Regions from separate parts of the Neobacillus sp. DZ-9 genome, predicted to be linked through region 1. Evidence: riboswitches for the same ligand, from Rfam matches in the RefSeq annotation. Region 1 holds a riboswitch; the other holds the start of a gene.
What was found. A riboswitch is a leader RNA that binds a small molecule or an ion and turns the genes downstream of it on or off. The one in region 1 is predicted to bind S-adenosylmethionine.
Positions count from the first base shown of each region.

Region 2: linked by a shared signal. The riboswitch ahead of AC59HZ_RS21325 (methionine biosynthesis PLP-dependent protein) and the one ahead of metK (methionine adenosyltransferase) in region 1 are both predicted to bind S-adenosylmethionine.

Region 1 is NZ_JCAIOL010000001.1:21,932-38,289, forward strand. Features, by position in the region: gene ytzI (YtzI protein) at 33-209, opposite strand; gene AC59HZ_RS00125 (DUF6154 family protein) at 295-552, opposite strand; gene AC59HZ_RS00130 (hydrolase) at 773-1,096, shown strand; gene ytkD (RNA deprotection pyrophosphohydrolase) at 1,181-1,651, shown strand; gene AC59HZ_RS00140 (ABC transporter permease) at 1,673-2,479, opposite strand; gene AC59HZ_RS00145 (ABC transporter ATP-binding protein) at 2,460-3,236, opposite strand; gene AC59HZ_RS00150 (ABC transporter substrate-binding protein) at 3,259-4,278, opposite strand; gene AC59HZ_RS00155 (alpha/beta hydrolase family protein) at 4,386-5,186, shown strand; gene AC59HZ_RS00160 (DUF2584 domain-containing protein) at 5,225-5,467, shown strand; gene AC59HZ_RS00165 (RNA polymerase sigma factor) at 6,334-6,852, shown strand; gene AC59HZ_RS00170 (hypothetical protein) at 6,836-7,792, shown strand; gene pckA (phosphoenolpyruvate carboxykinase (ATP)) at 7,809-9,392, opposite strand; SAM riboswitch class I at 9,657-9,786, shown strand; gene metK (methionine adenosyltransferase) at 10,051-11,250, shown strand; gene asnB (asparagine synthase (glutamine-hydrolyzing)) at 11,467-13,371, shown strand; gene AC59HZ_RS00190 (gamma carbonic anhydrase) at 13,537-14,049, opposite strand; gene AC59HZ_RS00195 (alpha/beta hydrolase) at 14,331-15,134, shown strand; gene tbcS (tetraprenyl-beta-curcumene synthase) at 15,141-16,235, shown strand; gene mnmM (tRNA 5-(aminomethyl)-2-thiouridylate-methyltransferase MnmM) at 16,258-16,358, opposite strand, start outside.
Region 2 is NZ_JCAIOL010000008.1:48,302-64,659, forward strand. Features, by position in the region: gene AC59HZ_RS21260 (lipopolysaccharide biosynthesis protein) at 1-1,041, opposite strand, end outside; gene AC59HZ_RS21265 (tyrosine-protein phosphatase) at 1,121-1,885, opposite strand; gene AC59HZ_RS21270 (CpsD/CapB family tyrosine-protein kinase) at 1,961-2,617, opposite strand; gene AC59HZ_RS21275 (YveK family protein) at 2,628-3,374, opposite strand; gene acpS (holo-ACP synthase) at 3,580-3,948, opposite strand; gene AC59HZ_RS21285 (3-oxoacyl-ACP synthase III family protein) at 3,980-5,044, opposite strand; gene AC59HZ_RS21290 (hypothetical protein) at 5,041-5,271, opposite strand; gene AC59HZ_RS21295 (amino acid adenylation domain-containing protein) at 5,370-6,920, opposite strand; gene AC59HZ_RS21300 (acyl carrier protein) at 7,112-7,345, opposite strand; gene AC59HZ_RS21305 (acetyltransferase) at 7,374-8,006, opposite strand; gene AC59HZ_RS21310 (aminotransferase class I/II-fold pyridoxal phosphate-dependent enzyme) at 8,022-9,191, opposite strand; gene AC59HZ_RS21315 (polysaccharide biosynthesis protein) at 9,387-11,210, opposite strand; gene AC59HZ_RS21320 (helix-turn-helix domain-containing protein) at 11,791-12,144, shown strand; SAM riboswitch class I at 12,233-12,348, shown strand; gene AC59HZ_RS21325 (methionine biosynthesis PLP-dependent protein) at 12,430-13,542, shown strand; gene metC (cystathionine beta-lyase) at 13,542-14,717, shown strand; gene AC59HZ_RS21335 (bifunctional homocysteine S-methyltransferase/methylenetetrahydrofolate reductase) at 14,732-16,358, shown strand, end outside.

The DNA of each region.
Region 1 (16,358 bases):
TAAAATTCCTATTCATTTTGAATAGGAATTTTTTATGCTTTCTTATTATCATTTGAATTTGAATGATCTTTTTGCTCTTGATCCCCATTAGGATTATTTTCTAACGGGTCAACTGTATGCTTATATGTATAGGCTTTCGAGGTTGTGATCACAGCTAATAACAGCACAACAATAACAATGATGATGCATACGACAAACACGGTATACAAGAATATTCCCCCTTTTCCTTATTGTAGCATGAAACAAAAAAGGAAGCCTCGACTAGCGCTTCCTTTTCTCGCGGCTTATGTAATATTAGTGTATATTTCGTGGATAATAAGTATTGGTGCGATGTTGTCCATACTCTTCTTGCGCAAATTTACCTTTTAGGCTTTCAATTAAATAAAGCCCCATTAAATCGTACAATTCCTGTTTACTCATATCTTGAATTAAAGCGAGAAGGTCCTCATGTGACATTTCCTCTAAAAAAGCAAATGCGAGCATATCGATATCTTCTTCATCACCCGTAAGCTTGTTCCGGTACATTTCATATAGTTCATCGACTAATTTCATACTTGAACACCTCCTGCCTTAAATAGTAGTTTTTCTTTTGAATACGTAAACCATTCTCATAACCAGTGAAAATTTATTTTTTTACAATTGACTGAAAAATCTGTTTTCTCTGATTGTATGATTATTATATCGTATTCAATTCTAAAAAATGAATCGAAATTTGTAAAAGAATAAATTTTATCTTTTTGTGGATTAATAAATAGTAAAAGGGGATGACAATATGGATGAACAAAAGAAAACCTATTATATAGACGTAGGGACTGGCGAGATTTCTCAGAGTGCTACCAGTTCAACATGGAGCTATAAAATCCAGGCAACAGATGAAGAAATTATTCAATTACGCGAGTTGTTTGACCAAAATTATTCGACAGAGTTGAAAAACTTTGTCAGGGCGCATATTCCATTTGTTGAATATCATAATGACAGTGATAATCATGCCTATGATAGTACAATCCAACAAGTGTATGGGATGATCTATAAGCTAGGGGATGAAGAGGCACGAAATCATATTGAAAGTATGAATATTTTACAAAAAAATGAATAAAAAGAAGCAGGAAAATCCTAGTCTCTAGGGTTTTCTTTTTTTGTTATAATAAAAATATTAAAAAGAATTTGAGGCGGGTTGGGCATGATTGATTTTTTAGATAGTAATGGAAATAAGGTGACATTGTCCTTTTCTCATGATGTATTTTTAGAAGAAGCAAAGCATGTTCTTGTCATTTGCCAATTCGGGGATGAATGGGTCCTGACCAAGCATAAAAAGAGAGGGCTCGAGTTTCCTGGGGGGAAAAGGGAGTTTGGCGAAACACTCGAGGAAGCGGCTAGGAGAGAAACCTATGAAGAAACCGGGGCCATATTAGATGAATTGAAATATCTCGCTGAGTACAAAGTGTCTGACAAGGAAGGCTCGTTTGTAAAAGCAGTTTTTTGGGGAAAGGTAAAAAGGTTGGAGAAAACAAATACATACCACGAAACAAATGGTCCCATTTTGGTCAAGGGCGATCTTCTACAGCTGCGTTTTGGAGAAAATTATAGTTTCATCATGAAGGATCCGGTCGTGGAGGAATGCATGAAGTGGCTGGAAAATGAAAAAGAATAGTGGCAAGCTTAATGCAACCCACTATTCCTTGATAAGTTTTTTTTCTAATAGATCAACCAGCTGATACATAATCGTTGCAAACAGGGCGATAACCAATAAAGATAAGAAGACCAGTGTAAAATTAAATACCTGGAATCCATAAATAATCATGTATCCCAGTCCTTTTGTGGATACAAGGAATTCTCCGACGATGACCCCAACCCATGAAAGCCCGACATTGACCTTTAATGTTGAAATAATTGTTGGAAAACTGGCAGGCATAATGGCTTCTTTAAAACATTGAAAGCGTGTTGCCCCGAAGGTTTGAAGCACTTTTAAATAATTGGGGTCTACTTCTTTGAAGGAAGTATACACGACGATGGCTGTGATGATTACCGAAATAATGACGCCATTGGCAATTATAGAAGTGTATCCAGGACTTAAGGCGACGATGATCACCGGACCCAAGGCTACTTTTGGCATCGCATTAAATATAACTAGATAGGGATCAAGTATTTTGGACACCAAGGGGGACCACCAGAGAATCGCGGCAATCAGGACACCCAATATTGTACTTATAATAAATCCTACAATGGTTTCCATTAATGTGGCCCCTAAATTCGTTAATAAAGAGCCGTCTTGAATCTTATCAAGGCATAGGGCCCAAATTTTTGAAGGTGAACTGAAAATGAGCGGGTCAATCCATTGCATCCGGCTTAAAAATTCCCAGCTGGAGAATAGGAGCAGGAAAATAATTAACTGATAAAATCGTACCCACCGTTTTTCAATTATTAAGGAATGAATGTAGCTTTTATGGAGGAGTCCCACCTTATATTTTTCCTGATTCAAGTGACTCCAACTCCTTCCATATCGTTTGAAAGATGCCTTGAAAGGCTTCATGATTTCTTGAATCAAAAGGAGAAAGATTCCGAAGCTCTTCGGGCATTTCAAACGTTTTATGAATTCTTCCGGGTTTTGCTGAAAATAAAAAGATTCGATCACTCATAGCAATGGCTTCGCCGATATCGTGGGTTACTAGTATGGCCGTTTTCCCGAATTCATCTAACGTCTGGGAAACTAAATCTTCTAGCTTTAACTTTGTTTGATAATCAAGGGCAGAAAATGGTTCATCAAGCATCAGCAATTTTGGTTCTGTCGCCAGCGTACGGACAAGGGCGACACGCTGCCTCATCCCACCCGATAGTTGCTTAGGAAGCTGTTTTTCCACACCAGCTAACCCAATTTGATTTAATAGGCTATGTGCCGCTGACTTTGTTTTTTCATTGAGCTGTTTTGATAATTTAAGGCCTAATAAAATATTTTCTTCAATTGTTTTCCAAGGAAACAAGTAATCCTGTTGAAGCATATAGCCGATTTCATTTTTAGAGGTAGATACCGGTTTATTTTCTAAAAGAACTGTTCCTTGGGTTGGTTTCAAAAGACTGGAAATAATCGAGAGCAGGGTTGTCTTTCCACAGCCACTAGGGCCGAGGAAGGAAACAAATTCTCCCTCCTCAACCATCAGTGAAATATCGGAGAGGGCCGTGGTGGCAGAGGCTTTGGTGAAATAGGTGTGATGAATATCCTGAACCTGCAAGAAGCTCATGTTGACGGCCTCCCTTTCCTATTTATTTTTTCATTACTTTTTTAGCAATATCGGTATTTACAAGTGTTTTATGATCTACTTCTTTCGGAAGTGAACCAGCTTCCTTCATGATATTTTGGAGGTTATTCCACTCTTCCTCGTCTAAAACAGGATCCGTGGCATAAGAGCCTTGACTCTTATAGCGGTCAACAACGGTTTTCATAATCTCAAAATCGGTATCTGGAAAATAAGGCTCTACTGCTTTAGCAATTTCCTCAGCACTATGCGTTTGCACCCATTGCTGCGCTTTGTAGATGGCCTTTGTGAATTTTTCGATCGTAGCTTTGTTTTCTTTCATATAGCTATCTTTCGCCATAAAGGTTGTATAAGGAACATGGCCAGATTCTTTACCAAAAGAAGCAACAATATAACCTTTTCCTTCTTTTTCAAAAATGCTGGCGGTTGGTTCAAATAATTGGACATAGTCATAATTGTCAGAGGAGACAAAGGCATTAGCAATGTTGGCAAAATCGACGTTTTGGGTTAAGTTAAGGTCTTTATGAGGGTCAATGCTGTGTTTCTTTAATACGAATTCACCGACCATCTGTGGCATGCCTCCGACACGCTGACCAAGGAAGTTAGATCCTTTTAATTGTTCCCATGAAAAATTATCGTTTTTCTTTTTCGCAACCAGGAAGGTTCCGTCTGTTTGTGTTAATTGTGCAAAATTGATGACCGGGTCATTGGAACCTTGAGCATATACATAAATGGATGTTTCAGAGCCGACTAGGGCAACATCTGCACCCCCTGAGATAAGAGTCGTCATCGTTTTGTCGCCGCCGGGGGTCGTGGTAATGGTGACGTCAAGACCTTCATCATTAAAGAAGCCTTTAGAAGTAGCAACATATTGAGGGGCATAGAAAATAGAGCGGGTAACCTCTGCGATCCTTACTTTTTCTAGTTTTGTTGGTTTAGGTGTGTCATTGTTATTGCAAGCTGCGAGTGAAAACATCAGTATAGCAATGAGGAGAAAGGAAAAACTGAATTTTAGCCATTTTCTCATGTATAAACCTCCTTATTTACCATTCAATCTGGGCGTATTGCCTATGATAATGTATGAAAAGGAAAAAAATGTGTGAATGCCCAGTGATAATTAATTTGGAAGGATAGATGACAGAGTTGAACCTTGATGATGGAAAAATCTTAGACATACAGCGGTTTCCTTCACCTAATCCAAAGGTGGAATTAAAAGTAATTACATATCTATCTGGTGGGTTACGGGTAAAGGGGATGCTTGCGGAACCAATATGTGCAGGCCGGATGGATGGTTTTCTTTATTTACGCGGCGGGATTAAAAATGTCGGTAAGGTAAGACCTTCTAGGATTGCTCAGTTTGCCGCTGAGGGATTTATCGTGTTTGCTCCATATTATCGTGGAAATCAAGGCGGAGAGGGCAATGAAGATTTTGCCGGTGACGACAGGCTGGATGCTTTTTCAGCGTATTTGTTGTTGAAATCTTTACCTAGAGTTCAGGCTATCCACATTTTTGGGTTTTCCCGCGGCGGTGTGATGGCGTTGTTAACAGGGATTCAGTTTCCTGATGCAGCTTCTGTTGTCACTTGGGGGGGTGTCAGTGACATGGCCCTGACGTATTATGAACGGAATGATTTACGAAGAATGATGAAAAGGGTAATTGGCGGGACACCTGAAAAATATCCAGAACGGTATCAAGACAGAACTCCGCTTTATGGGCTTGAAAACCTTGTTTCTCCAGTCCTGATTATTCATGGTGTTAAGGACCACAATGTGTCTGTTGAGCATGCTTACCGCCTGGAAAAAAGGCTAAGGGAATTGGACAAGCATGTGGCTTGCTGGTACTTTGAGCAATTTACGCATTATTTTCCCCCAGCCAATAATCGAAAAGTGGTTGAAGATTTAACGAAGTGGATGAAATCCAATGGCAATAAATGATAAAATATGATTATTAAGAGCAGAGGAGCGGATTTTTGATGGGTATGCCTCTTGAATTAAATACGATGATTGTGACAAAGGGTAGAGAGAAGCGAGTAGATGAAAACCTATTTACTTTAGAAAAGGAAGGATTCAGACTCTATCCAATTGAGATTCCAATTGATGTGAGAAAAACAATCGAAAGCGATTCAAACGGAACCGCAATGATAAAAAAAGTAGAATGGCAAAAGAACAGCACAACCATCACGTATCAACTAATTTCATTGAATTCCACGAACTAAGCGGGCTGATAGATGCCTGCTTTTTTTATGGTTACTGTGAAAAGCTTACAGTGACCGCGAAGGTCTTTTTTTATATTGAACGGTCACTATAATCGGTTTATAAAGCCCGTCACCATCAAAAATTCAAGCGGACGGTCGTTATGAACGGCTTATAAAGCCCGTCACCGTCAAAAATTCAAGCGGTTAGTCGTTATGAACGGCTCATAAAGCCCGTCACCGTCAAAAATTCAAGCTGCTGGTCGTTATGAACGGCTTATAAAGCACGTCATGATCAAAAATTCAAGCTGCTGGTCGTTATGAACCGCTTATAAAGCCCGTCACGATCAAAAATTCAAGCTGCTGGTCGTTATGAACGGCTCATAATCCCTTCACCATCAAAAATTCAAGCTATCGGTCGTTATGGACGGCTTATAAAGCCCGTCACCGTCAAAAATTTAAGCTGCTGGTCGTTATGAACGGCTTATAAAGCCCGTCACGATCAAAAATTCAAGCTGCTGGTCGTTATGAACGGTTTATAAGGCCCGTCACCGTCAAAAATTCAAGCGGTCGGTCGTTATGAACTGCTTATAAAGCCCGTCACCGTCAAAAATTCAAGCTGTCGGTCGTTATGAACGGTTTATAAAGCCCGTCACGATCAAAAATTCAAGCTGTCGGTCGTTATAAACGGCTTATAAAGCCGTCGCCATCAAAAATTCAAGCTGCCGGTCGTTATGAACGGCTCATAAAGCCCGTCACCATCAAAAATTCAAGCTTCCGGAAAGTTTAACACAGCTTTTAAAGAAAGTGTAAGAATTAAAAAGAATGAAACGTCTTATTATTATAAAAAATTTTTAAACATAAGTATTTTGTTAGAGGGGGGAGCAAGGTTGGAGCGAGCTCATCCAATTGAAAAATGGTTCATTCAATATGAAAAAGATGTCACAAATTATTTAGTCTATTATACAGGAGCGATGGATGTTGAGGATTTGGTTCAGGAGACCTTTTTGCGGGCGTTTCAAGCCTATAGCCGATATAAAAATGAATCGAGCCCGAAAACCTGGCTGATTTCAATCGCGAGAAATACAGCCATAGATTTTTACCGGAAAAGATCCGTTTGGCAAAAGCTTAAAAAGCTTTTAGATAATGAATCACCAAAACGCCTTGAGCCTACAGAGGAAATGCTGCTTAGGAAATTCGAATATGCAAAATTATACGAGACGATAAACAAACTAAAAGATAATTATCGCGATGTAATCATACTTAGGGGGATTGCCGAACTTTCTTCACAGGAAGCAGGCCAAGTTCTCGGTTGGTCAGAAAATAAAGTGAATGTAACATTTCATCGGGCAGTGAGAAAATTAAATGAGTGTCTGAAGGAGGGGGAGTACTTTGAGGAAATTATCTGATAAAGATTTATTAGAGATGCTCTCAAATTTTCCAAAGCATGAATTAACAACAAAACAGAGAACGGATATGTTAATGGTAATTGATGAGGCAAGTACTAGAGAACATAGAAAACCATTTAACTTTCAAAGACTGGCAGCGTTGGCTGCCGTATTTGTCCTTGTATTACTAGCTCCACTCCTTTATTTTACTGAAAAAAAAGATTCTTCTTCACAAATTACTGGCTCTGGAAGAACCAAGGCAGTACAACAAGGTGAATATTTTGCACTTATGGATACGGACGGCTCTCCTCTTTATGCAGATAGTAATTTTGGTATTCCTAACAAGGTAAGCCTGCTGGCTCCATTGGAATGGATAGAGAAGGACCAAAGGGGTGTATCGAAGATAGCCGTTTATTTATGGGGCGACTATCAAAAAGATTTTGCAAATAAGCCTCTTAAAATTGATGCCGTACATGTAAAAACTGGGGTAAAAGAACATCTGACAACAACGGTCATTTCAGGTGGAATGTATGGTGCAGACGGTCATGCAATGACTGGCTTTAAATCGCTTGATTTACCCGGAATATGGAATCTTGAATTCACTGCAGGCAATAAAAAAATCGGCGAATTTTCCATCTATGTAAAAGAGCCCTACGTTAAAGTTGGTAATTCTACTTTGATGATTTCACAAGAAGATTTACACGCTGGTTTCTACGAGGATGTTTCCATTGAGGTAGAGGGAGATAACCTTCCTTCTGAATTAAAATTAGAGATATTTGCTTTAGAAAATGGAGAGGTATCCGAATTCACCTTTAAAGATAAAACAGATTACACGACAACGGATGGAAAAAAGATTTCGATGTATCAAGGAGATTTCAACCTTAATAAAAGCGGCAAATACCGTTTTACAATTTTACAAAAATCAGAAGAAGTGGAAGTAAGAAAGCCCTTATCAAATTGATAAGGGCTCGTTGTATTTAAGCGATAGGTCCGCCTTTTTCTTCGATTTCTGCAGCAACATTCGTAAACTTTTTAAAGTTTTCACGGAACTTAGCAGCAAGTTCTTTTGCTTTCACTTCATAGGCTTCTGGGTCTGCCCACGTTTTATTTGGCTGAAGAACTTCATCAGGAACACCGGCAATATGAAGCGGGATGTTCAGGCCGAAGATTTCATCCTTGACTGTTTCTACATGGTTCAATTCACCCTCAAGTGCCGCTTGAACCATTGCGCGTGTATAAGAAAGCTTCATACGGTTTCCGACACCATATTCGCCGCCAGTCCAGCCTGTATTGACTAAAAAGACATTGGCATTATGTTCAAGAATTTTTTCTCCAAGCATTTCAGCATAACGAGTTGCAGGAAGCGGCAAGAAAGGCGCTCCAAAGCAAGTAGAGAAGGTTGCTTGTGGAGATGTGATTCCACGCTCGGTTCCGGCAAGCTTAGATGTATAACCGCTTAAGAAATGGTACATTGCTTGCTCTTTCGTTAATTTTGCAATTGGAGGCAATACTCCAAAGGCATCTGCAGTTAAAAATACAATTGTATTTGGATGTCCTGCAACGCTTGGCAGAACAATATTGTCTATAGCTTGAATTGGATAGGCTGCTCTAGTATTTTCAGTTAATGTTCCATCATCATAATCCGGGATTCTGGATTCTTGGTTAACCGTAACATTCTCAAGCACAGTACCGAAACGAATGGCATCGAAAATTTGCGGTTCTTTCTCACGGGTAAGGTTAATACATTTCGCATAGCAGCCGCCTTCAATATTAAAGACGCCATTGGAAGACCAGCCATGCTCATCATCGCCGATAAGCTTGCGATTAGGATCTGCTGAAAGGGTAGTTTTTCCCGTACCGGACAATCCAAAGAATAACGCCACATCCCCTTCAAGCCCAACATTTGCAGAACAGTGCATTGAAAAAATATTGTTTTCAGGAAGCAAATAATTCATCACAGAGAAAATTGATTTTTTCATTTCACCGGCATATTCTGTTCCGCCGATTAACACAATGCGTTGTTCAAATGAAATAATAATAAAGGTTTCTGAGTTTGTGCCATCTACAGCTGGGTCTGCCTTGAAATTAGGAGCAGAGATTACCGTAAAGCCTGCTTCATGTTCAAGCAATTCGTCTTCTGATGGACGAATAAACAGCTGGTGAGCGAATAGATTATGCCAAGCAAATTCATTTACGACTTGAATTGGCAGTTGCGATTTTTTATCGGCTCCGGCAAAACCTTTGAATACAAAGAGCTCATTTTGTTCCTTTAAGTACTCTAATACCTTGTGATAGAGGTTAGTAAATACTTCTTCGGAAATAGGCTGATTGGATCCCCAAGCGATTTTATCCTTTGTTGAATTTTCAACGACAATAAATTTATCTTGTGGTGAACGTCCTGTATACTTGCCTGTGGAAACACGAACTGCACCAGTTGAAGTTAAGGATCCTTCATTTCGGTTTAGAATTTTTTCAACTAGCTGAGGAACTGATAATTGAACTTGGACATTATTTTCTTTAAGTAATTGCTTTAATTCATTGGGAATATGAACAGAATTCATTTTTAATTAACCATCCTTTTTATTTAATTTCAAATGGCGATTATTATATCAATTAGTATAACACATTTATAAAATTAGTCTATACTATTTAGTAAGTTCAAGTTGTATTTTATACATTATTCAGGGAATGCGCAAAAAGAAAATATTTATATCATGAAATTAAAATATTTTTATGTTTAAAGTCATTTGCATGGTAAAAGTTTCATAAATATCGATTGACACCGTTCGATATTGTAGGGTATGATTTTAATTTGAACGGATACTCTCTTATCCCGAGCTGGTGGAGGGACAGGCCCTATGAAACCCAGCAACCTGCAAACGAAGAATGGTTTTGTTTTATTTTTCGGGCAAAGGTGCTAAACCTGAGGCAAGGCTTGGCCTTGAACGATAAGAGTGAAAGGCACGCAAACATTTGCACTCAACCTTTCCTCATGAGATGGAAAGGTTTTTTGTTTTTGTGCTCCATAATCGCTTTTTCTTTATTCCATCGTGAGAATCTTCAGCCGGGTTTATTAATAACAGCTGTTATTAATAAAATACCCGTGTTTATTTCATACTACTAAGGGAATGAGTTCCGTATCAACCCGAGGTTAAACTAACAAGGTAACATAGCCCCACACATAACCTCACTTTATTTAATAATATAGGAGGAATTCAGATGTCAACAAAACGTCGTTTGTTCACTTCTGAATCAGTAACTGAAGGTCATCCTGACAAGATCTGTGACCAAATTTCTGATTCCATTTTAGATGCTATTTTAGCAAAGGATGCTAATGCCCGTGTTGCGGCTGAAACTTCCGTAACAACAGGCTTAGTACTTGTAGCTGGGGAAATCACCACTTCTACTTATGTGGATATTCCAAAAATTGTCCGCGAAACAGTTAGAGAAATTGGTTACACTCGTGCAAAGTACGGCTTTGATGCGGAAACTTGTGCCGTATTAACATCGATCGATGAACAGTCTCCAGACATTGCAATGGGGGTTGACCAAGCGCTTGAAGCTCGTGAAGGACTAATGTCTGATGAGCAAATCGAAGCAATTGGTGCAGGGGACCAAGGTTTAATGTTTGGCTTTGCATGTAATGAAACAAAAGAGTTAATGCCTCTTCCAATTTCACTTGCTCATAAGCTGGCACGCCGTTTAACAGAAGTTCGTAAAGAGGAGCTTCTACCTTATCTACGTCCGGATGGTAAAACACAAGTTACCGTTGAATATGATGAGAACGACAAACCAGTTCGCATAGATACAATTGTTATTTCAACGCAGCATCACCCAGAAGTTTCGCTTGAGCAGATCCAGCGAAACCTTAAAGAATATGTGATCAATCCAGTTGTTCCAAATGAACTAATTGATGAAAATACAAAATACTTCATTAACCCGACAGGCCGTTTTGTTATCGGCGGACCACAAGGGGATGCAGGCTTGACAGGACGCAAAATCATTGTTGATACTTACGGCGGATATGCTCGTCATGGCGGCGGTGCTTTCTCTGGTAAGGATCCGACAAAAGTTGACCGTTCTGCTGCATATGCAGCACGTTATGTAGCAAAAAATATCGTTGCAGCAGGTCTTGCTGATAAGGTTGAAGTACAGCTTGCTTATGCAATCGGTGTAGCAAGACCAGTTTCCATTTCTGTTGATACTTTTGGCACAGGTAAAGTAAGCGAGGATGTTTTAGTTGATCTTGTAGGTGCAAACTTTGACCTTCGCCCAGCTGGCATTATCAACATGCTCGACCTTCGCCGCCCAATTTATAAGCAAACAGCTGCTTATGGACACTTTGGCCGTACAGATGTTGATCTTCCTTGGGAACGTACCGATAAAGCTCAAACATTACGTGAGCAAGCAAATCTATAATTAGCCTGATAAGGAGTTGCATATAAATATGTAACTCCTTTTATATTATTAGAGTCTATTTTAATGCAAAGCGGGGTTTAAGTAGGTCGAAAGAAGTGAAAAATGATTGTACTTGATTTTCCTCAAGTTCACAGTTCCATTTTTATAAAAAAGTGGTAGTATTAGAGAGTATGTTTTTAGCAAGGATATTTTGAACTGGAGTAGGTGAGGTACATAATGTGTGGTTTTATCGGTTGTGTACACGACAAAACACAAAGCTATAGTGATGTAGAAAAACAACAATTTAAAAATATGAACGATATTATAACCCATCGTGGGCCTGATGATGATGGTTTTTATTATGATGACCATATTCAATTTGGCTTCCGCCGCTTGAGTATTATTGATATTGAATCAGGGCACCAGCCGCTGACCTATGAAAATGAGCGCTATTGGATCATTTTTAACGGCGAGATCTATAACTATGTAGAGCTTCGTGAAGAGCTTCTCAATGAGGGCTTAAAATTTGCTACAAGTTCAGACACAGAGGTTATTATCGCTCTTTACAGCCACTTGAAGGAAAAAGCAGTGGAAAAGCTGCGCGGCATGTTTGCCTTTGTCATTTGGGATAAACAAGAGCAATCGCTTTACGGGGCACGCGACCCGTTTGGAATCAAACCGTTCTTCTATTTTGAAGACGGCGAAAGAACGTTCTTTGCTTCCGAGAAAAAAAGTATTCTCCTTGCATTAGAAAACGATGTGCTAAATTATGATTCCTTACAGCATTATTTAACCTATCAATTTGTCCCTGAGCCAAACACCCTGTCAGACGGAATTAACAAGCTCGAGCCCGGACATTATTTTACAAAGAAAATCGGCTCTAAAATGGAAATGAAGCGTTATTGGAAGGCCCATTTTAAGCCAGTTCAGAAATCAGAAAATGATTTCGTCAAAGAAATTCGTGACATCCTATTTGATTCAGTCGAGAAGCATATGCGAAGCGATGTTCCAGTCGGCTCCTTCCTTTCCGGCGGAATCGATTCTTCAATAATTGCGTCCATCGCCAAGCAATTTCATCCTGCTATCAAAACCTTCTCAGTAGGCTTTGAGCATAATGGGTTTAGTGAAATTGATGTTGCCAAAGAGACAGCCGAAAAGCTGGGCGTGGAAAATATCAGCTATGTGATTACTCCAGAGGAATATATGAATGAAGTTCCAAAAATCATGTGGCATATGGATGATCCACTTGCAGACCCTGCCTGCGTACCGTTATACTTTGTAGCTCGCGAAGCGCGGAAGCATGTTACGGTTGTACTTTCAGGTGAAGGTGCAGATGAGTTGTTCGGCGGATACAATATTTACCGCGAACCGCAATCGTTAGAGGTATTTAATAAAATTCCGAGAGTCGGTAAGGTGCTATTAAAAGGGATCGCTAATATGATGCCCGAAGGCACGAAAGGCAAAAGTTTTATCGAACGCGGCGTGACACCAATGGAAGAACGCTATATCGGAAATGCCAAAATGTTCACGGAAGAGGAAAAACGGGAACTTTTAAATGTGTACCGTCAAGGATTAAACTATACAGACATTACAAAACCTCTTTACGAAGAATCCAGAGGCTATGATCCTGTTGACAGAATGCAATACATCGATATTCATACATGGATGCGTGGAGATATTTTATTAAAGGCTGATAAAATGACGATGGCACATTCGCTGGAGCTGCGTGTTCCATTCCTTGATAAAGCTGTATTTGAAGTGGCTTCAAAAATTCCAACAAGCTTAAAAACAGCTAATGGTACAACGAAGTATATTTTACGTAAAGCAGCTGAGGGCGTTGTTCCAGAACATGTACTGAATCGTAAAAAGCTTGGCTTCCCAGTGCCAATCCGTCACTGGTTAAAGAACGAAATGAATGATTGGGCAAAGAAAATCATTCGCGAAAGCAATACAGAACACTTAATTAATAAACAATATGTGTTAAGACTGCTTGAGGACCATTGCCAAGGCAAAGCTGATAACAGCCGGAAAATCTGGACAGTGCTTATGTTTATGGTATGGCATCAAGTATATGTCGAAGACGTTTATTCTTTTCAGCGTGAATATGCCGCAGCAAAAGCTCTTGAAACACTGAAAAACTAACTATAAAAAATGCACCCGAAATATTTGGGTGCATTTTTTATGTCTAGCTTCAGCGCCTAGGGGCTCGAGGTCATAAGCCAATCCGTCGAAAAGGTTAAAAAGCAACCTTTCCGCCGGCTCGTCTTATGCTTGTCGCCCCTGAGCAAGGCGCTTCCGCTTTTCTTATTATGATTGTAAGGACTTATAATATTGCGCTTTCTCAGCATATTCTCTTGTGATTCTTTCCATATCATCTATATCCTCTGGAGTTAATTCTCTAATAACTTTAGCCGGCCTGCCGAATGCTAATGTATTAGGGGGAATTTTTTTTCCTTGCGGGACAAGGCTTCCGGCCCCTATAAAGGCCCCTTCACCAATTTCAGCTTGGTCCAAAACGATGGACCCCATTCCGATTAAGGCCCGTTTTCTGATGATACAGCTGTGAAGAATCACCTGATGCCCAATCGTTACTTCATCTTCTAAAATTAGCGGGTTATTGGGACTTTGGTGTAAGATAGAATTATCTTGGATATTTACTTTATTGCCAATCTTTGTCGGGGCAACATCGCCTCTAATGACGGAATTAAACCAAACGCTGGATTCTTCGCCAATTTCAACATCGCCTGTAATCGTGACATAATCTGCGATAAAGGCCGATTCGGCAATTAACGGATACTTATCTTTAAAGGGATAAATCATACTAGTAGCTCCTTTTTTGATAATGGCTCTTTTTCGTAAACTTTATTGCTTTTAGAACTTATTTAGGGTCATTTACAAAGTTTCTAGGCAATTCTTCGCAAATATTCATACGAAAAGATGCCACGAAAGAATCATGTTATACGGGTTGATGAACCTATACGAAAAACAACAATCTTTGCGAAAATAGCCTTGATGATAGTTCTATTGTAGCGAAGATTGGGAGCCTTTTTCAAAGCTAAAGTTTTTTATTATTTTCAACTATTTTAGGGGGATATAAAAGTATGTGGAAGTGGGAAGCAGAAGGGGATGCAAAAGCGGTCATTGTGATGGTACACGGGGCAATGGAGCACCATCGCAGGTACGGGTGGCTGATTGAGATGTGGCGTTCTTCAGGCTTTCATGTCATTATGGCTGACCTTCCTGGGCAAGGTATGACAACACGAGCCAACCGCGGTCATATCGATTCCTTCGATGATTACATAATTGAAGTGAAGGATTGGGTACAGGCAGCCTACCGCTATAATTTACCAGTGTTTATACTGGGCCATAGTATGGGGGGACTGATCTCAATCCGTCTTCTGCAGGAAGAAAGATTAAATATTGCAGGGGTTATTCTATCATCACCATGCTTAGGCCTTGTAAATACACCTTCAAAATTTTTAGAGTTTGTTTCACATGGGTTAAATGTCGTATTCCCTTCTTTCAGGGTTAATTCAGGTTTAACCGTTCACATGGCGACGAGAAATGCAGACGTACGGGAAGCTGATTCCAATGATACTCTTTATGTGACAAAGGTTTCGATAAGATGGTATCGTGAACTTGCTGCGGCTATGAAGGAGGCATTCCATAAGCTTGAACAAACTCAAGATATTCCGATGCTTCTTATGCAAGGCGGGGATGACAAAATTGTCAAGAAAGGAACCGTTAAGGAATGGTTCAATCATGTCCCATTATCAGAAAAAAGGTTTAAAGAATGGCCAAAATACTACCATGAAATTTTTAATGAACCTGAGCGTGAAGAGGTATTTGAATACGCTAAGGATTTTGTTATTAGTCAATTAAAAGCAATTGGTTATATTGTATAGAAAGGGTTGTCGTATTCCATGAAGCCAATCACCCTTATGTCCAGGGTTTATCGAAAAATACTTCCAGCCGTACACAAAGAATTGGCTTATTGGAAAAGCCGAGCTGAAAAAATTCCGAACCCTGAATTAAGAACTCAGGCTCTAGCTAGTATTGAGCATAAAACCTTTCATTGTGAGGGAGGAAGTATTCTAGCTATCACTTCAGGTGAGCATTATAAAAAAGCAATCAAGTTTATTGTTGCTTATCAAACGATTAGTGACTATCTTGATAATCTATGTGACCGAAGCACCTCACTAGATCCCGATGATTTTGCGGCCCTTCATGAATCAATGCGCGATGCACTTATATTAGATGCGGAAAAGAAAAATTATTACCGGCTTCGCGAGGATCAGGATGATGATAACTATTTGAATGATTTATCAGAAGCCTGCCGCGATATTTTAAGAGATGTTCCACATTATGAATTGATAAAGGATTATCTGCTTGAACTGTGCCAATATTATTGTGATCTGCAAATTCATAAACATGTTGCGAAAGATGAACGAGTGCCGCGTCTTGAAAATTGGTTTCATCGCCATCAAAATCAATTGCCGCCAATGGAATGGTATGAATTCTCTGCCTGTTCTGGTTCAACATTAGGGATATTTTGTCTGATTTCTTATGCGATGAGGGAAGATTTTCAGGCTAGTGACGCCGAAAACATTCGAAAGGGTTATTTTCCCTATATTCAAGGCTTGCATATCCTTTTGGATTATTTTATCGACCAAGAGGAGGACGTTGCCGGAGGCGATTTGAACTTTTGTTCTTATTATGAAAGCGAAGAAACGCTTTTTAAGCGGTTAAAGCATTTTGTTACGGAGGCTGACAGACATACGGAATTCCTTCCCCATAAAAAATTCCATCAGCTAATTAATCGCGGCCTATTGGGGATATATTTATCTGATTCGAAAGTCCGAAAACAGAAAAATGTACGTAAACTGGCAAAAGGAATTATCAAATCTGGCGGATGGATAAGTTATTTCTTTTATTTCAATGGACTTGCCTACCGTTCACTGCAAAAATCGGTGCCATCCTTTGTAACTAGACTTATGATTAAATAAAAAACCAGGCGTGGCCTGGTTTTTACCTTTTTTCAATTGCAACAATAAACGGCGGGTTATTCAGTTGATTGATGAATTGATACTGAAGGACATGTGCTGTTTTTTGGTCTATTTCTTGGCAAT
Region 2 (16,358 bases), on a different contig from region 1:
AACAATAAACCATATCGCCAAATCAGGGCGTATATAGTTGGCATCTAAAATATCAAGAGTATAGATTCTTATAAATGGTATGATAAGCAAAAAAGTTGTTGTAAAGACCCAGGCAATAATCGCATAAAAAATCGATTCAAATATAGTAAAAACTTCAATAACCCTTTGTTTTTCACCCCTTACCAGCAAATCCCCCAAGCCCGCGAATAATGCACTGGAAAAGGAAGTAACCAGTAAAAGAATAGCGGAAAACACCATATTATAAGTTGTAAAAACACTGACTTCCTTAAGTCCCAAAAAGATTGTAATGATAATAACCGGGGAATTAAATACAATAAAACCGGCAATTTGTTGAATAAAAACATCCTTGCGTTGAGCTAATGCAGCCATATTGGGCTGTTCTTTAAAGCTAACGTATGGATAATTTTTCTTGACATATACAAAGACCATAAATGTTCGCAATGCAAACATTAAGGTCGCAATACCATTTACGAGAAGGATATTGAATCCAAACTTAATTAATACTACGTAGGATATCAAATTGATTAGCAGACTTATGATTTGGATATTTGTTAACACATAACCTCTTTGGTCGGCTGTTAGCAATACTTTATATTTGCCGATGATAAAGAAATCTAAAAAATTACTGCTGCCCAATATCAGAACTAGAAAAAAGGAGATTTTGAAATCAACTTGATGTGCAATAAGAAAAGGGTAAATAAATGCGAGCAGTGTGATTAGACTTAAAAATATATATCCTGCCCGCATGTAAAATATTTTTGTTGAAGAAAGAATCCCATTGGCAGCATCTTTATCATTTGATGCTAATGGCTTTAACAAAGCAGTTACCGAAGAAAGTCCAATTCCAGCTTCAACTATATTAAAAAAATTAAGAAATTGCCTAATTGATAAGATCAGACCGTTCATGACCGAACCATAAAAGGTCATAAACAACCTCGGCAAAACCAGCCAAATCAGCGTATAAACCAATTGGTAAGAAAGATTGGAAATCATAATATAAAAAGCCTTTTTTGTTCTCATGAAATGTGTGCCGCCTTTATTTTATTTAACCGCCAGCTAAAATCATATTTTAACTTTCATTTTTAATGAGATTAATGGACTAAAAGATACCCAAAATCCTTTTTCTAATAGGAACCGGTTCCTGTCTATTAATATGTTGACCGTTAATGAGCAATTCAGCATTTTCTCTGAAATAAAAGGTGCGGTTAATACCGAATTTATTTGTGACACATTCATAAGCCTCCCATAAGGAGAAGCACCTTGAATCAGTGTTATGGGCATCTGTTGCAATAAAATGTGCTAAATTATGCTCAATGATTTTTTCAGAAAATGATTTAATCCTTTTACCATAATGACCGAGAATACTGCCAGAAGTAAGCTGTGTCAACGCGCCTTCCTGTATCAGTTCAAAAAGGAGATGAATATCCCCGATCAATGCCCTATTTCTTTCCGGGTGGACAATTATCGGTGTAATCCCTTTTAATAACAGTTCATAAACCACCTCACGGGCGTATGACGGAACTTCACCTGAAGGAAGTTCTAATAACAAGTATTGCCCCTTATCGCCAAGTGTAAGAACTTCATCCATTTCAATTGACATAAAAATTTCCCGATGCAGTCTTAACTCTTGACCGGGATAGACTATAAGGGGAATATTTTCCTTTTGCAATAACTTATTGAGTTCGAGTATACGATATAATATTTTCTTTTTTGAATTTTCATATTGTCCATTCAAATGGTGTGGAGTTGCAAATAAAGCGGTTATTCCATTTTCTACTGCAGCATTCACCATGCCTAAACAATCATTTATATTTCTGGGACCGTCATCGATTTGCGGAAGAATATGACAATGAATATCAATCATATAAATCAAGCCCCTCTAATAATAGTGAGAATTGCAATAGATTTATTACAAAATGAAAAATCTGTTAAGCTTCCTTTAACTGTAATGACCAAAGTAATCATTTTTCTTTGACTCCACTCCATTCACAACTGCACCAAGTATCAGAGTGTTTGTCTTTTCTAATAATTCCTTCGCTTTCATCAGCCTGTCCTTTCTAGTCTTGCCACTGGCAACAACCATGACGACTCCATCACTTTTACTTGCGATAATCTGTGTATCTGTCACCAAAAGTATTGGCGGAGTGTCCAAAATAATATAATCATATGTTAGTTTTAGCTCATCTATCACCTTTTCCATAGCTTTTGAATCTAATAGATCTGAGGGATTGGGAGGGATGGGTCCGCATGTTAAAATGTCCAAATTTGCTATAATTGTCTTCGAAATTGCCTGCTCCAAGTAAATGTCCTTTGTAAGTACACTTGTCAGCCCATCTAAATTACTAACACCAAATGAATGATGCACAGTGGGCTTCCTTAAATCTGTATCCACAAGTAATACTCGTTTTCCTTGGTTCGCCAGAACAATGGCCAAATTGGCAGAGGTTGTAGATTTTCCTTCCGAGGCATCCGGTGAAGTTACAACGATCGTTTTGATATCCTTATCCACCGAGGAAAAGTGTAAATTATTCCGAATTAGCCGATACTGTTCAGAAACTGCTGAATTGGAATCATAATGTGTAATTAAATTTACCATTTTTTTATATTTATTTTTCTCCTGACGAGACAACTGTTTCACTCCCCAATGCAGGTGTAATTGATTTTCTTTTCACCTTTTTATGAACCATTGACATTTTTTGAATTGACCCTAGAACTGGCAGTCCCAAATCAGCAACATCCTGATCATCCTTTATGGTATTGTCCCAGAATTCCAATAGAAGCGCAGTCCCTAATCCCGCTATGAAACCTAATGCGATGGCAACAAAGATATTTAACAGCGGCTTTGGTTTTACAGGGACAGGATTCTTTTTTACTTCTGCTTTAGCAAGAATAGTCACATTATCGACGTTCATAATGCCTTTGATTTCCTGTTGAAATGTTTCAGACAATGTATTTGCAATTTGAGCAGCTAAACTTGCATTCTCATTTTCTACATTCAAAGTAAAGACTTGTGAATTCTCTTGATTGGTAATGGAAATATCTTTATTCAGTTCCTCAGCATTTTGTGGAAGGTTAAGCTCATTGATGACTTTTTCCAGAATAACCGGACTTTTCATAATATCGCTATACGTATTAATTAAATTTACATTACTTTGCATTAGAGTAAGATCAGGCTGTTTGTCCGCAGTTTTTTGATTAACTAGAATTTGCGTGGATACCTGATAAACAGGTTTCAATACTAAATAAGAAACAGCACCGCTTATTAATGCGGCCGCCAATGTTAAGAGCACAATAAACTTCCAGCGCTTCTTCAATGTCTTGAATATATCCATTAAACTCACTGTACTATCCATAATGTCCTCCAATTTATTTGTTTCAAAACAGACCATAATAGAACCAGCCGATGTACAGAATTTCATTAATGTTCCGTTTTTGGTTTTTTCCATTTAATAAAAAAGAAAAGAAGTTGCGAAAGCTTAACTCCCTGGCAGTATTTTTACTCAATTATGTGTACAGTAAAAATTTGAAAAATGATTTATCTATAGCGTTAAGTTAAATTTATAACAGCACCACAACTGCTACAGCCGTTGTTTTATTATGGGATATTGAAATTTTATATTCTTGAATATTCATTTTTTTTGAATATTCAAGAGATCTATTGTGAAGTATCAGAAAAGGCATTCCATTTTCATTATTTAAAATTTCAATATCACTTGGTTGAATAAATTCATTAAATCCGCTTCCGAGTGCCTTTACCGTAGCTTCTTTTGCTGCAAATTTACCAGCTAGACTTTCTATTTTCCTTTTTGCTCCAAGCTTATTTGCAACGTCTAACTCATTTTTAGTGAAAATGTTCAATAGAGATTTTTCATAATCAAGAAGCTTAGAAATTCTATTTGTTTCAATAATATCAATGCCTATATACATAGAAAATTTCCCCAATCCAATTTATGCAAATCTAATATTCAATGATATTGCAGAAGTCTAAATTCCCTAGTTCGATCATCATTGAACTCCATGTCAACCCTGCCCCAAAACCAGCTAGACAAATCTTGTAGGACCTATCTTGCAGCTGCTCACCAAGATGGAATGTAATGGTTGTCGGAATTGTCACACTACTTGAGTTTCCGAAATTAGTAACAATATCATTTGGCATTTTCTCATAGGGAATTTCCATACTATCCGCTAACTTTTTAAGCATGAACTTATTAGGTTGGTGAAACATAAAATAATCGACATCGGCCTTGTTAACTTTACTTATATCTAATAAATCACTTACCATTGGTGGAACTTCTGTTTGAACAAAATTAAATACACTTGTTCCATCCATTATTAAGTCATCCTTACTCCTAAGGTTTCCATCACCTGTGTCTTCCAATTCACTAGTTTCCTGTGTAGAAGGCATCCTTAATCCTCCAGCTGGAATAATTAAAGAATTGGCTTTGCTCCCGTCCATCTTAATGTTGCAGTATATCGGAACATTTTGATCTCCTCTTTCAACAATCGTCACAGAAGCTGCATCACCTACGAGCGGATAACTATTGCGGTCCTTTGATGACGTCTTTCTGCTTAATACATCGGCATTTAATAACACTACTTTTTTAATGGAGTCTTGTTCTAAAAGCATAAAAGCCTGAATCAAGCCCAATAAATATCCGGCACAACCTTGATTAATGTCCATACAAATCATGTCTTGTTTAAGATCAAGCCTCCCTTGGATAATGTTACTGGTAGGAGGTATGAAATGATCGGGAGTCTGTGTTACTAGTATTAAAGCGTCTATGTCGTCTTTCTTTAAAAAATTTGATTCAATTAAATGTTCTAAGCCAAAAACGCATAAATCTGAAACACATGTCTCTTCGTCTACGATTCGATGCTTATTAAACCCCATAATTTTTTTCAATCTTAAGGATTTTTCAATAGGAAAGTTATAATTGGCAGCTTCATCATCGAAATTTACTTCATTTTTAGGAAGAACTGTCAATACGCCTGTTATTTTTTTATTTTGAAATGTTAGGTTCATAAAGTACCACCACTCTTTAATATAAGTTTTTTGATAGATTCGATATCTTCAAAATTCTCAGGAACTATATCAGTTCCATTTATTGATATGTGGAAAGATTCATCCAGCATTGAAACAAGCGTAATGATATCCAGTGAATCTAGGAACCCATTTTGAATAAAGTTGCTTGAATTTTGAAAGTTAAATTCAGGTCTTATCTCTTCTAACATTCTTAAAACCTTTTCCATGTTAATCTCCTTTTATAAATAAGAAACCAATGTTTCCCATAAAATATGTCTTATTACATTCAGACACTTTGACAAAGTAATCATTAACTGCTTTTAGATTACCTTTGTTCAATAGGAAATCCTCTGTTCATGTAAATCTCTTTCAATAAAACCCGATCAATTTTTCCATTTGGATTTAAGGGCAAATGATCTAATTGGATGATTGTAGTTGGTATCATATATTTAGGTACCAAATTCATCAATTGTCTTCTAATATCAGAAACAGCTAAATTATTTTCTGATTCATATACTAAAACAATTCCCTTTTTTTCATGATCATATAGAACACATGCATTAAAAATGGAGTCCAGGCTTATAGCTGCCATTTCTATTTCCCCAAGTTCAATCCTGTAACCCATATGTTTAATTTGTGTATCTTTTCTACCAACATAAATGATTTCTTCATATTCATTTATATAGACTAAATCACCGGTTTTATAAATTTTTTCCTGATAGTTACTGTTTAAGGGGTTTTGGATAAAGCTTGCATTCGTTTTTACCGGATCATTCCAATAGCCCAAAGCTAAAGAACTACCTTTTACACATAACTCCCCAATTTCATTAACCCCAGCCTCTTTGTTATCATCATTTATAATAATGATATTACTGTTACGGCACGGCTTGCCTATTGGTAATGGATCATTATCATCAAAGTCGCGATCAACTATATAATATGCGCAATCAACAGTAATTTCAGTGGGGCCATATAAATTAGCATATAAGGCACTAGGTAAATTTCTTCTCCAATAATTAAGCTGCTTAGTAGGCATTACTTCTCCGGCAAATAGAATTTTCGTTAAGCTAAAATTCGACATTTGACTTAAAATATCAAAATTTGCTATATTTATTAAGATAGAAGGAACCCAAAATATGAAGTTAATATTTAGTTCGTTAATGTATTCCATTAATTTTATAGGAAATGCAAAATACTGTTCCGGAATGATTACTAAAGTACAACCGGCAGCCATGGAAAGATAAATATCCAGAGTTGAGTTATCAAAGTAAAAAGGTGCCTGATTACCAATAATCGTTTTGTCGTCTATATTAAAAGTTATCTTTGCCCATTCAATATAATCGATAACACCTCTATGTGAAATGACAACCCCTTTTGGAACTCCCGTTGACCCAGAGGTATAAATTGTGTAAATCGGATCTGTATCGATCATATTAAATGAAATATGCTCTTCAAAAGACATTGCAAAATTATCCGGTTCTTCATCTATATCCTCAACTTGTACAAATAGATGTTCAGCTACACCATATGAAAGTAAAATACTTCTATAATGTTTATTTGTAACTATTATTGATGGATTAAGATTAGATAATATTGCATTTATTCTTGTTTCAGGGGATTTCACATCCATAGGTACATAAAAGTTCCCGCTGTTGATCGTACCCATAAAGGAAACAATGGCATCCAATCCTTTTGGCAAAAAAATAGCAATTGGTAGATTACGACTTTTTGTTTTTGTTTGTATAATAAATCCTAACCATTTTGATTTTAATTCTAATTCATGAAACGTGATACTTCTTTCCCCATCAATGATTGCTGGCTTATTAGGATATTTTATTGCCGTCTCTTTTAAATATTCTAGTGCATTGATTTTCAAATTATATTTCTCCTCTTACAAATTATTCTTTTTCATTGCGAATAATCCTAAACCCTTAAAGAAGCCAAAACAATTTATCTCTGATATCAAAAGCCAATTTTCCCCTTTTGAAAGTGTACTTAGGGGGCGAACATAATACCGAAATTTTGGTGAAGAGAAATAAAAATATAATTAATGGTACATGAATCGTTTTAAACTTTTAAACCGTCTTCCACTAAATCAATAATGTCTCCAACTTTTTGACAGTTTCTAAGGGATTCTGGGTCTATACTTTTTTCAAACTCCTCTTTAATAAGAGAAAAAATCTCCAATCTGCCCAAGGAATCCCAGCCATCCAATTCATCTAAAACAGTATCAATTGTTAATACATTTTCCTCCTCATATAAAGCCTCAGCGATTTTTTGAATAAATTCCTCTATTTTCATTTTGATCTCCCTTTCTAAATTTAAATTCTTAATTAACCTTAACCGCTGGATTGCCAAATACTGTTGTATTTTCTTTTACCTTACGTGTTACTACACTTCCTGCACCTACTATTGCATTGTTTTGAATATGAATACTTGGCAAAACGGCTGCACTTCCGCCAAGAAAAACAGAGTCTTCTATACTAACGTTTCCCATTACATTACAATGGTCACAAATAGTGCAGCCACTGCCTACTTTTGCATCATGTCCTATAATTGAGAAGCTCATTAATGTAACAAAATCACCAATAGCACTGTTGTTAGAAACAATTGAATAAGGAGCTAATATAACACCTGTCCCTAAAACAGCATTTTCTGCAACTACTGCTGTAGGATGAATTAAATTTGTAAATTTAGCACCTTTTTGTAAAAGTTGATTACAAATACGAAGTTTATCCTTTGGGTTCCCAATCGCACATACTAAATAATCCTCTTTTTGAGGTTCAAATTCCTCAATTGAGGATACGACCTTATTATCAATACTTAATCCATTAAGAGCATCTGGGTTATCATCAATGAAAGCTATTTCCTCCCATAAGATATTCTCTTTTTGAATTTGCTCAGCCCAAAATAATACTTCGTTACCAAAACCTCCGGCACCAACGATCAATAATCTTTTCATACTTAAGATTTCTCCTCACAAAAAGTTTATTTGTTTTACTCTTTTTTTGATACAGTTAATCACTCTCATTTGTTCTTCAATTGTCATACTAGAACCGGATGGTAAGCATATTCCCGTTTTAAAAAGCTTTTCGGAAACACTCCCATTCTTGTAATGCGGAAAGTACTTGCAATTACTGAATAGCGGCTGCATGTGGAGCGGCTTCCAAACATGTCTAGCCTCAATATTCTCCGAATCTAATGACGATAGTAATTCTTCGTTGGTAACACCGAGTCTATTTGCATCTATGGTTAATGCCGTTAACCACCGAGTCGAAAAAGTTCCGGCCAATTCCGGCATAAACGAAACTCCGGGAAGCTGGGCTAATTCCTTTTGATAAGTTTCAAAGATTTTCCTTCTGGCATCGACTCTTTCTCCTAATACCTCTAATTGACTTCTGCCGATTCCAGCCAAAATATTGCTCATGCGATAGTTATACCCGATTTCACTATGCTGATAATGCAGAGCAGGATCCTTCGATTGAGTGGCTAAAAACCGGGCTTTACCTATTGCTTCAGAATTATTAGAAATAAGCATGCCTCCGCCCGATGTTGTAATAATTTTATTGCCATTAAACGAATAAATACCAAATTCTCCGAATGTACCGCTAACTTTTCCTTTATATTTGGCACCAAGGGATTCTGCAGCATCCTCTATTATGGGAACACTGTATTGCTGACAAATGGAAACAAGCTCATCCATTTTGGCAGATTGTCCGTAAAGATTTACGACGATGACGGCTTTTGGCAGTTTACCGGAAGCAACAGCATTCACAAATGCATCCTTCAGTGCTGATGGAGACATATTCCAGGTAGTCGGTTCTGAGTCAATAAATACTGGCTCTGCCCCCTGATATAAGATTGGATTGGCGGACGCTACAAAAGTAAGACTTGAGCAAAATACGGTATCTCCTTTTTGGACATCCAATAAAGAAAGTGCCAAATGAATCGCAGCGGTTCCTGAACTAACAGAAACAGCACTCTTGACACCAGTATATCTGGCTATTTCCATTTCGAAAGCATCGACATTTGGACCTAGAGGTGCAACCCAATTTGATGCGAATGCATCATTAATATATTTCTGTTCTCTTCCGCTCATATGGGGCGGGGAAAGAAAAATTCTCCTTTGCTTTGTTTTAACTACCAAATTATAGGCCCCCAATCATCTTGCATTTCATACTTTTATTCCGGGTTCTTCCAGGAAGAAATAAATTCACATGACAAAAATAATTCTAGTTAATTATCATTCCGGCTATCTGGGAATCTTCTGGAAATTTTTGTTCATCAATATACCCATCAGGATTATTTAATTGCCATCTCCAGGAATCAGTACATATGATTGTTATACCGAAATAGAAATTTGTGACTTACCCTCTTTTTGATTGGCAAGTTGAATAAGCCTTTCCTTAATTTCCTCTTTCTCAAGGCCTGAGAAGATAGTAAGAAATTCTTCTATTTCTTGTATATATAGTTTTGAGCTTTTGCCAATATAAATTTTCGGATAGATTTGTTTATTATGAACTTCATCATTATTTAACAACTCCTCAAAAAGCTTCTCACCCGCACGCACCCCCGTATATTCAATTCCGATTTCTTCAACAGAATTTCCGGATAATTTAATTAGATTTCGTGCAAGGTCGACAATTTTTACTGGCTCTCCCATATCTAAAACAAATATTTCCCCTCCCTCAGCAAGAGCTCCTGCCTGAATCACAAGCCTTGAGGCTTCTGGTATCGTCATGAAATAACGAATCATTTCTGGATGAGTAACGGTAACCGGTCCGCCTTTTTCAATCTGCCTTTTGAATAAGGGAATGACGCTGCCTCTGCTCCCAAGCACATTGCCAAACCGAACTGCAACGAAATTCGTCTTACTTCCCTTACCAACGGACTGCACGACCATTTCAGCCAATCTTTTTGTTGCGCCCATTACACTTGTTGGATTGACTGCTTTGTCCGTTGAGATCATGACAAAGGTTTTGACGCCATTCCAGCTTGAAGCATTTGCAACATTCATTGTTCCAATAACATTATTTTTTACAGCTTCCTCAGGATTACGTTCCATCAAAGGTACATGTTTATGGGCGGCTGCATGGTAAACTACATCCGGTTGATGAGTACGCATCACCAAGTCTATTTTTTCTGCATCCTGGATATCAGCTATTTCAGTAATAAATTCAATGGATAAATCAGTATATACTTCCTTCAATTCCATCTCTATCTTATAAATACTGTTTTCACCATGTCCTAATAGAATCAACTTTTTGGGCCTGAACTGTACAATTTGGCGGCAAATTTCTGATCCAATTGAGCCGCCCGCCCCCGTCACCAACACTGTCTTATCTGTAAGGTAATATGAAATCTTTTCAATATCCAAATCGATAGGATCTCTGCCTAATAGATCCTCTACTTGAACATCACGGAACTGACTAACTGAAACCTTCCCCGTGACTATATCCTCAAGCATAGGTAGGATTTGCGTTTTAGCAGGTGTTTTAGCACATTCCTGAAAAATAATATTTAACTCTTTTCTGCCTAATGAAGGAATGGCAATAACAATATTATCAATGCGAAGTTCATTAACAACCTGAACAATAGAGTTTACTCCCCCAACAACTGGTATTCCTAAAATATCTAATTGCTGTTTGTGAAGATCATCATCAATAAACCCAACAGGAAATAGATCCGCCCCTTGATTTTTAATGAGCTGCCGGGCCACCATTGTCCCTGCTGAACCCGCGCCAACAATTAAAGTCCGTTTTTTATTATGGTTATTATTAATAAGCGAATCACGGTACAGTCTCCAAAAAAAACGGGATCCACCAATTAAAAAAATATGGAGAAACCATGTGTTTACTAGTAGACGAAACTGTATTTCAAGAGTGAAAAACTTCTGAAGTAAAGCTGCCACAATAATTGATGCAGTTACCACCTTAAATATAATTAGCAATTCTCCTATACTCGCATACTCCCAAGCTTTTTTATACAGTTTAAAATATAGCGAGAATAGGTGATGGCTAACTAGGATAGTTAAAGAAGTGACAATAATCGAAAAAGTAATGACATGTACAGTTGCATCTACCAAGAATCTGCTGAAAAAAATTGCGGTTAAGACAATACAGGAATCAACTAAAAAAAATAGAGACACTCTCTGTCGGTAAGTCATACTTTCTCCCCTTTGAATAGAGTAATTAAAATTAAAGATTTTGATTATCCATCTTCTTAAAGTAAGGATCATCAAAATCTTTAATCGGTAATAGTAGGGCATCAAACCCTCCCTCACATCACACTCCCGACGACGAAACGCGTCTAAGGTATTTTGCAACCCACAGCATGACCGAGTGCCTTCATTGATAATGGTAAGAAGACATCACCTATTATTAATAGAACACCTCGTTTTTAATATAGAACAATTCAGATAAAAAAATTTTTACCTTTACCCTTTAATTTTTTTGTTCCAGCTATAAGTTTATTCTGTATAAAGAACATTATAATCCCTTTATAAAAAAATGCAAATTAAAAAAAGTTGAAATTCGTTTACTTTTCCATGATAACCAGCATATATCTATCATTTTTTTGCATTTTCATATAAATATGTTCTTTAAATAGAACGAATTATATAGTATACTATTTTTACCAAAGAATGCTTAATTGAATAATGTTTTTCGTTTGAGCGAACAGTTAACTTGCTAGATTTATAACATTTTTACTACATATAAAATAAATATGGTAATGAGGAGAAACTTATGATTGGAGAGCGTATAAAGAAATTAAGAGAAGAAAAAAAATTTTCGATTACAGAGCTGGCAGAGTTAGCAAATGTCTCTAAATCTTATTTAAGCTATATTGAGCGTAATCTTAATAAAAACCCTTCTATTCATTTTTTAATGAAGCTGGCAAAGCCTTTAGATGTTTCCATGGAGTTTTTACTAACGGGATTGGATCAGTCTGATAATCCTTCGAGTCCAAATGGGAAGGAACTACTGGACGAGGAGTGGCAATTTATTATCGAAAAAGCCATTAATGATGGCATGAATAAGGATGACTTTAAAGAATATATAAACTTTATTAAATTTAAAAACTGGGAAAAAAGAAGATGAAAGCGCTTTAATCAATTAAATGGTTAAAAAACCAATTGACACAATGTCCTCTTTGTAGTAAATTTTATAAAAAGTCAAAATATTTATTTTCTTATCAAGAGAGGTTGAGGGAATGGCCCGAAGACACCTCAGCAACCTTCAATGTATTTTTCATTGAAAAGGTGCTAAGTCCTGCAAATTATTGGTTAATTTGCTAGATAAGAAGAATGACAATGTGGTCGTTTAGCAAAAGTCTTCTTCTTATAAGAAGGCTTTTTTTATTTATATAAACAAGGAGTGTGCATTATGTACAAAATTGATACGAAATTAGCTCAAATTGGAAATCGAAGTGAGACTGTAACTGGAACCGTTAACCCGCCTGTTTATTTTTCAACTGCCTTCCGCCACGAGGGGATTGGGCAATCAACTGGGTTTGATTATATCAGAACCGGAAATCCAACACGCCAGCTTCTTGAAAAGACAATCGCGGATTTAGAAGGCGCTGATCAAGGGTTTGCCTGCAGCTCTGGGATGGCCGCTATATTAACGATTCTTGCCTTATTTGAATCCGGTGATGAATGGCTTGTAAGCGAGGATTTATACGGCGGAACCTACCGTCTATTAGAAAAAGGCTATAAAAAGTGGGGCTTGAACAGCCAATATGTGAATACGTGTTGTCCGGAAGAGATCGAAAAGAAAATTACTCCGCAAACAAAGGCTATTTTCCTTGAGACTCCAACCAATCCGCTTATGCAGGAATCCGATATTGCTGAAGTATCCAAGATTGCCAAAAAGCACGGGATTCTCCTGATTGTTGACAATACTTTCTATACTCCTCTATTGCAGCAGCCGATTGCACTTGGTGCAGATATCGTTATCCACAGTGCAACGAAATATTTAGGCGGACATAATGATGTTCTTGCCGGGCTAGTTGTCGCAAAAGGCAAAGAACTTTGTGAAGCATTGGCCTTCCATCATAATGGCGCGGGTGCTGTCTTAAGTCCTTTTGATTCCTGGTTATTAATGCGCGGAATGAAGACTTTATCGCTTCGGATGAAACAGCATGAGAAGAATGCAAAGGCTGTGGTTGAATATCTTTCTAATCATGAAGGAGTAACAGATGTCCTCTATCCAGGAAGAGGCGGAATGGTTTCCTTCCGTGTTAAAGACGAATCGTGGGTTAATCCATTTTTACAAAATTTAAAACTGATTAGTTTTGCTGAGAGCTTAGGCGGCACCGAAAGCTTTATCACTTATCCAGCAACGCAAACCCATGCGGATATTCCAGAAGAAATTAGAATTCAGTCCGGTGTATGTAATCGTTTGTTGCGTTTCTCTGTTGGGATTGAAGATGCGGAGGATATCATTTTTGATTTGGAGCAGGCATTAGCCAAAGTTAACGAAGGAGTGATTGTGTAATGGAGACTGAAGAATATTGTTTTGAAACGAAGCTTCTTCATAACCGGCATAAATTTGATCCCGCTACAGGAGCTGTCAGTGTACCGATTCAGCATGCATCAACCTTTCATCAATTTGATATTGATAGTTTCGGAAAATATGATTATGCCCGCAGTTTAAACCCAACTCGTGAAGCGCTTGAGGATGTGATTGCGGAGCTCGAAGGCGGAATTAAAGGCTTTGCCTTTTCTTCCGGAATGGCTGCGATTTCGACTGCATTTCTACTTTTATCTTCTGGTGATCATGTTGTGATCACTGAAGATGTTTATGGCGGTACGTTCCGTATGGTTACTGAGGTGCTTACTCGTTTTGGAATTGAGCATACTTTTGTCGATATGACTGATTTGGATCAAGTGAAACAAGCCATTAAACCGAATACGAAGGCATTTTATGTGGAAACTCCATCGAATCCTTTATTAAAAGTAACGGACATTCAGGCAATTAGTGTGCTTGCGAAAGAAATTAAAGCTTTAACCTTTGTGGATAATACTTTTCTTACACCAGCATTACAAAAGCCTTTAGAGCTAGGCGCGGATGTTGTTCTCCATAGTGCGACCAAGTTTTTATCCGGACATAGTGATGTTGTGGCTGGCCTTGCTGTGGTAAAGGACGAAAATTTGGCAAAGCGGCTATATTTCTTACAAAATTCCTTCGGTGCTGTTCTAGGAGTTCAAGATGCCTGGCTGGTGCTTAGAGGACTGAAGACGCTTCATGTCCGGTTGGAGCACTCCCAAAAATCCACATTAAAGATTGCCCAGTTTTTACAGGATAATCCGCTTGTTAAAAAGGTTTATTATCCTGGTTTGGAAGACCACCCTGAATTTGAATTACAGAAGTCCCAGGCTGAGGGAGCAGGCGCTGTTTTATCGTTTGAGCTGGATGATGAAGAAGCGGTCCGCTCGTTTGTTTCAAATGTAAAAATCCCTGTCTTTGCAGTTAGCCTTGGCGCAGTGGAATCGATTTTATCGTATCCGGCAAAAATGTCCCATGCTGCCATGCCGCAGGCAGAAAGAGAAAAGCGTGGAATCAAAAATAGTTTGCTGCGGCTATCTGTTGGATTAGAAAACCCTGATGACATAATAAAGGATTTTTCACAGGCCCTAGCGAAGCAGTACCAAAATGATTTGGTTTATTAACAAGGAGAATGTATATGAGCTTTTTAGAAAAATTAAAAAATCAAATCTTAATAGCCGACGGGGCCATGGGTACATTATTGTATTCGTTCGGTAAGGATAGTTGTTTAGAGGAATTGAACCTTTCCCAGCCAGACCACATCCAAAATATTCATAGGGCTTATATTTATGCCGGTGCTGACGTTATTCAAACTAATACTTATGCCGCAAACTATTTAAAGCTGCAAAGGTATGGTTTAGAGGATTCTGTTAAGGAAATTAACAGTGCTGCAGTTTCTATTGCCAAAAAGGCAGCAGCCCAAAATAGTACTTACGTTCTTGGAACAATTGGTGGAAATCGAGGTGTTAAGCCAGATTCCATTACGTTAGAAGAATTAAAGCGCAGCTTTCGGGAGCAATTATATTGCCTCCTTCTTGAAGGTGTGGATGGATTATTGCTTGAAACCTTTTACGATTTTGAAGAACTTGAAACGGTTCTAACCATAGCCAGAAAGGAAACAAAGCTACCGATTATTGCGCAGGTATCCCATCAAGAGCCTGGATTTTTACAGGACCGGACTCCTGTCAATGACGCATTAAAAAGACTTGAAGCTCTTGGAGCGGATATCGTCGGTCTTAATTGCCGGCTTGGCCCCCATCATATGTTATTAGCTTTGGAGCAGGTCGAATTGCCTGAACGTGCCTTTCTTTCCGCCTATCCAAATGCTAGTCTCCCTGCCTATACGGATGGAAAGTTCCATTATACCGAGGGAGATGGAACTTATTTCCGCAATTCCGCAAAAGCGTTCCGTACACAGGGAGTACGGCTGCTTGGCGGCTGCTGCGGAACAACGCCTGAACACATTAGAGCTTTTGCAGAAGAATTAAAGAATAGTGTTCCGGTTACTGAAAAAATAGTACAATTAAAACCAAAGAAGATCATTGTTGAACCACCAGTAAGGGAGCACACTCCTCTGCAAGAAATTGTGAAAGAGAGAACATCGGTTATTGTAGAATTAGACCCACCTAGAAAGCTGGATGCCACAAAGTTTTTCGAAGGGGCTAAAGCGTTGAAGGAAGCAGGCATTGATTCTATTACTCTGGCGGATAATTCTCTTGCTACAGTTCGAATTTCCAATGAATCATTGGGATATCTAGTGAAAGAACAATTAGGAATGCGGCCGCTTATCCACATCGCTTGCCGAGATCGAAATATTATCGGCTTGCAATCCCATTTAATGGGCCTTCATACGCTGGGTATGCATGATGTTTTAGCCATTACAGGCGACCCAGCAAGAGTAGGAGATTTTCCGGGTGCGTCTTCCGTTTATGATGTGTCTTCATTTGAACTAATCAAAATGATTAAGCAAATGAACGAAGGCTTGTCATATTCCGGAAAGGACTTGGGACAGAAAACGGCTTTTAGCATTGCTGCTGCCTTTAATCCCAATGTCCGCTCGCTTGAAAAAGCTGTCAAGCGATTGGAGAAAAAGGTTGAATTCGGGGCCGATTACTTTATCTCTCAGCCTGTTTTTTCAGAAGAAAAGTTACTTGAAGTCTATGAAAATACGAAGCATTTAGATGCACCTATCTATATTGGCCTTATGCCGTTAACAGGCAGCAAGAATGCAGAGTTCCTTCATAATGAAGTACCGGGGATCAAAA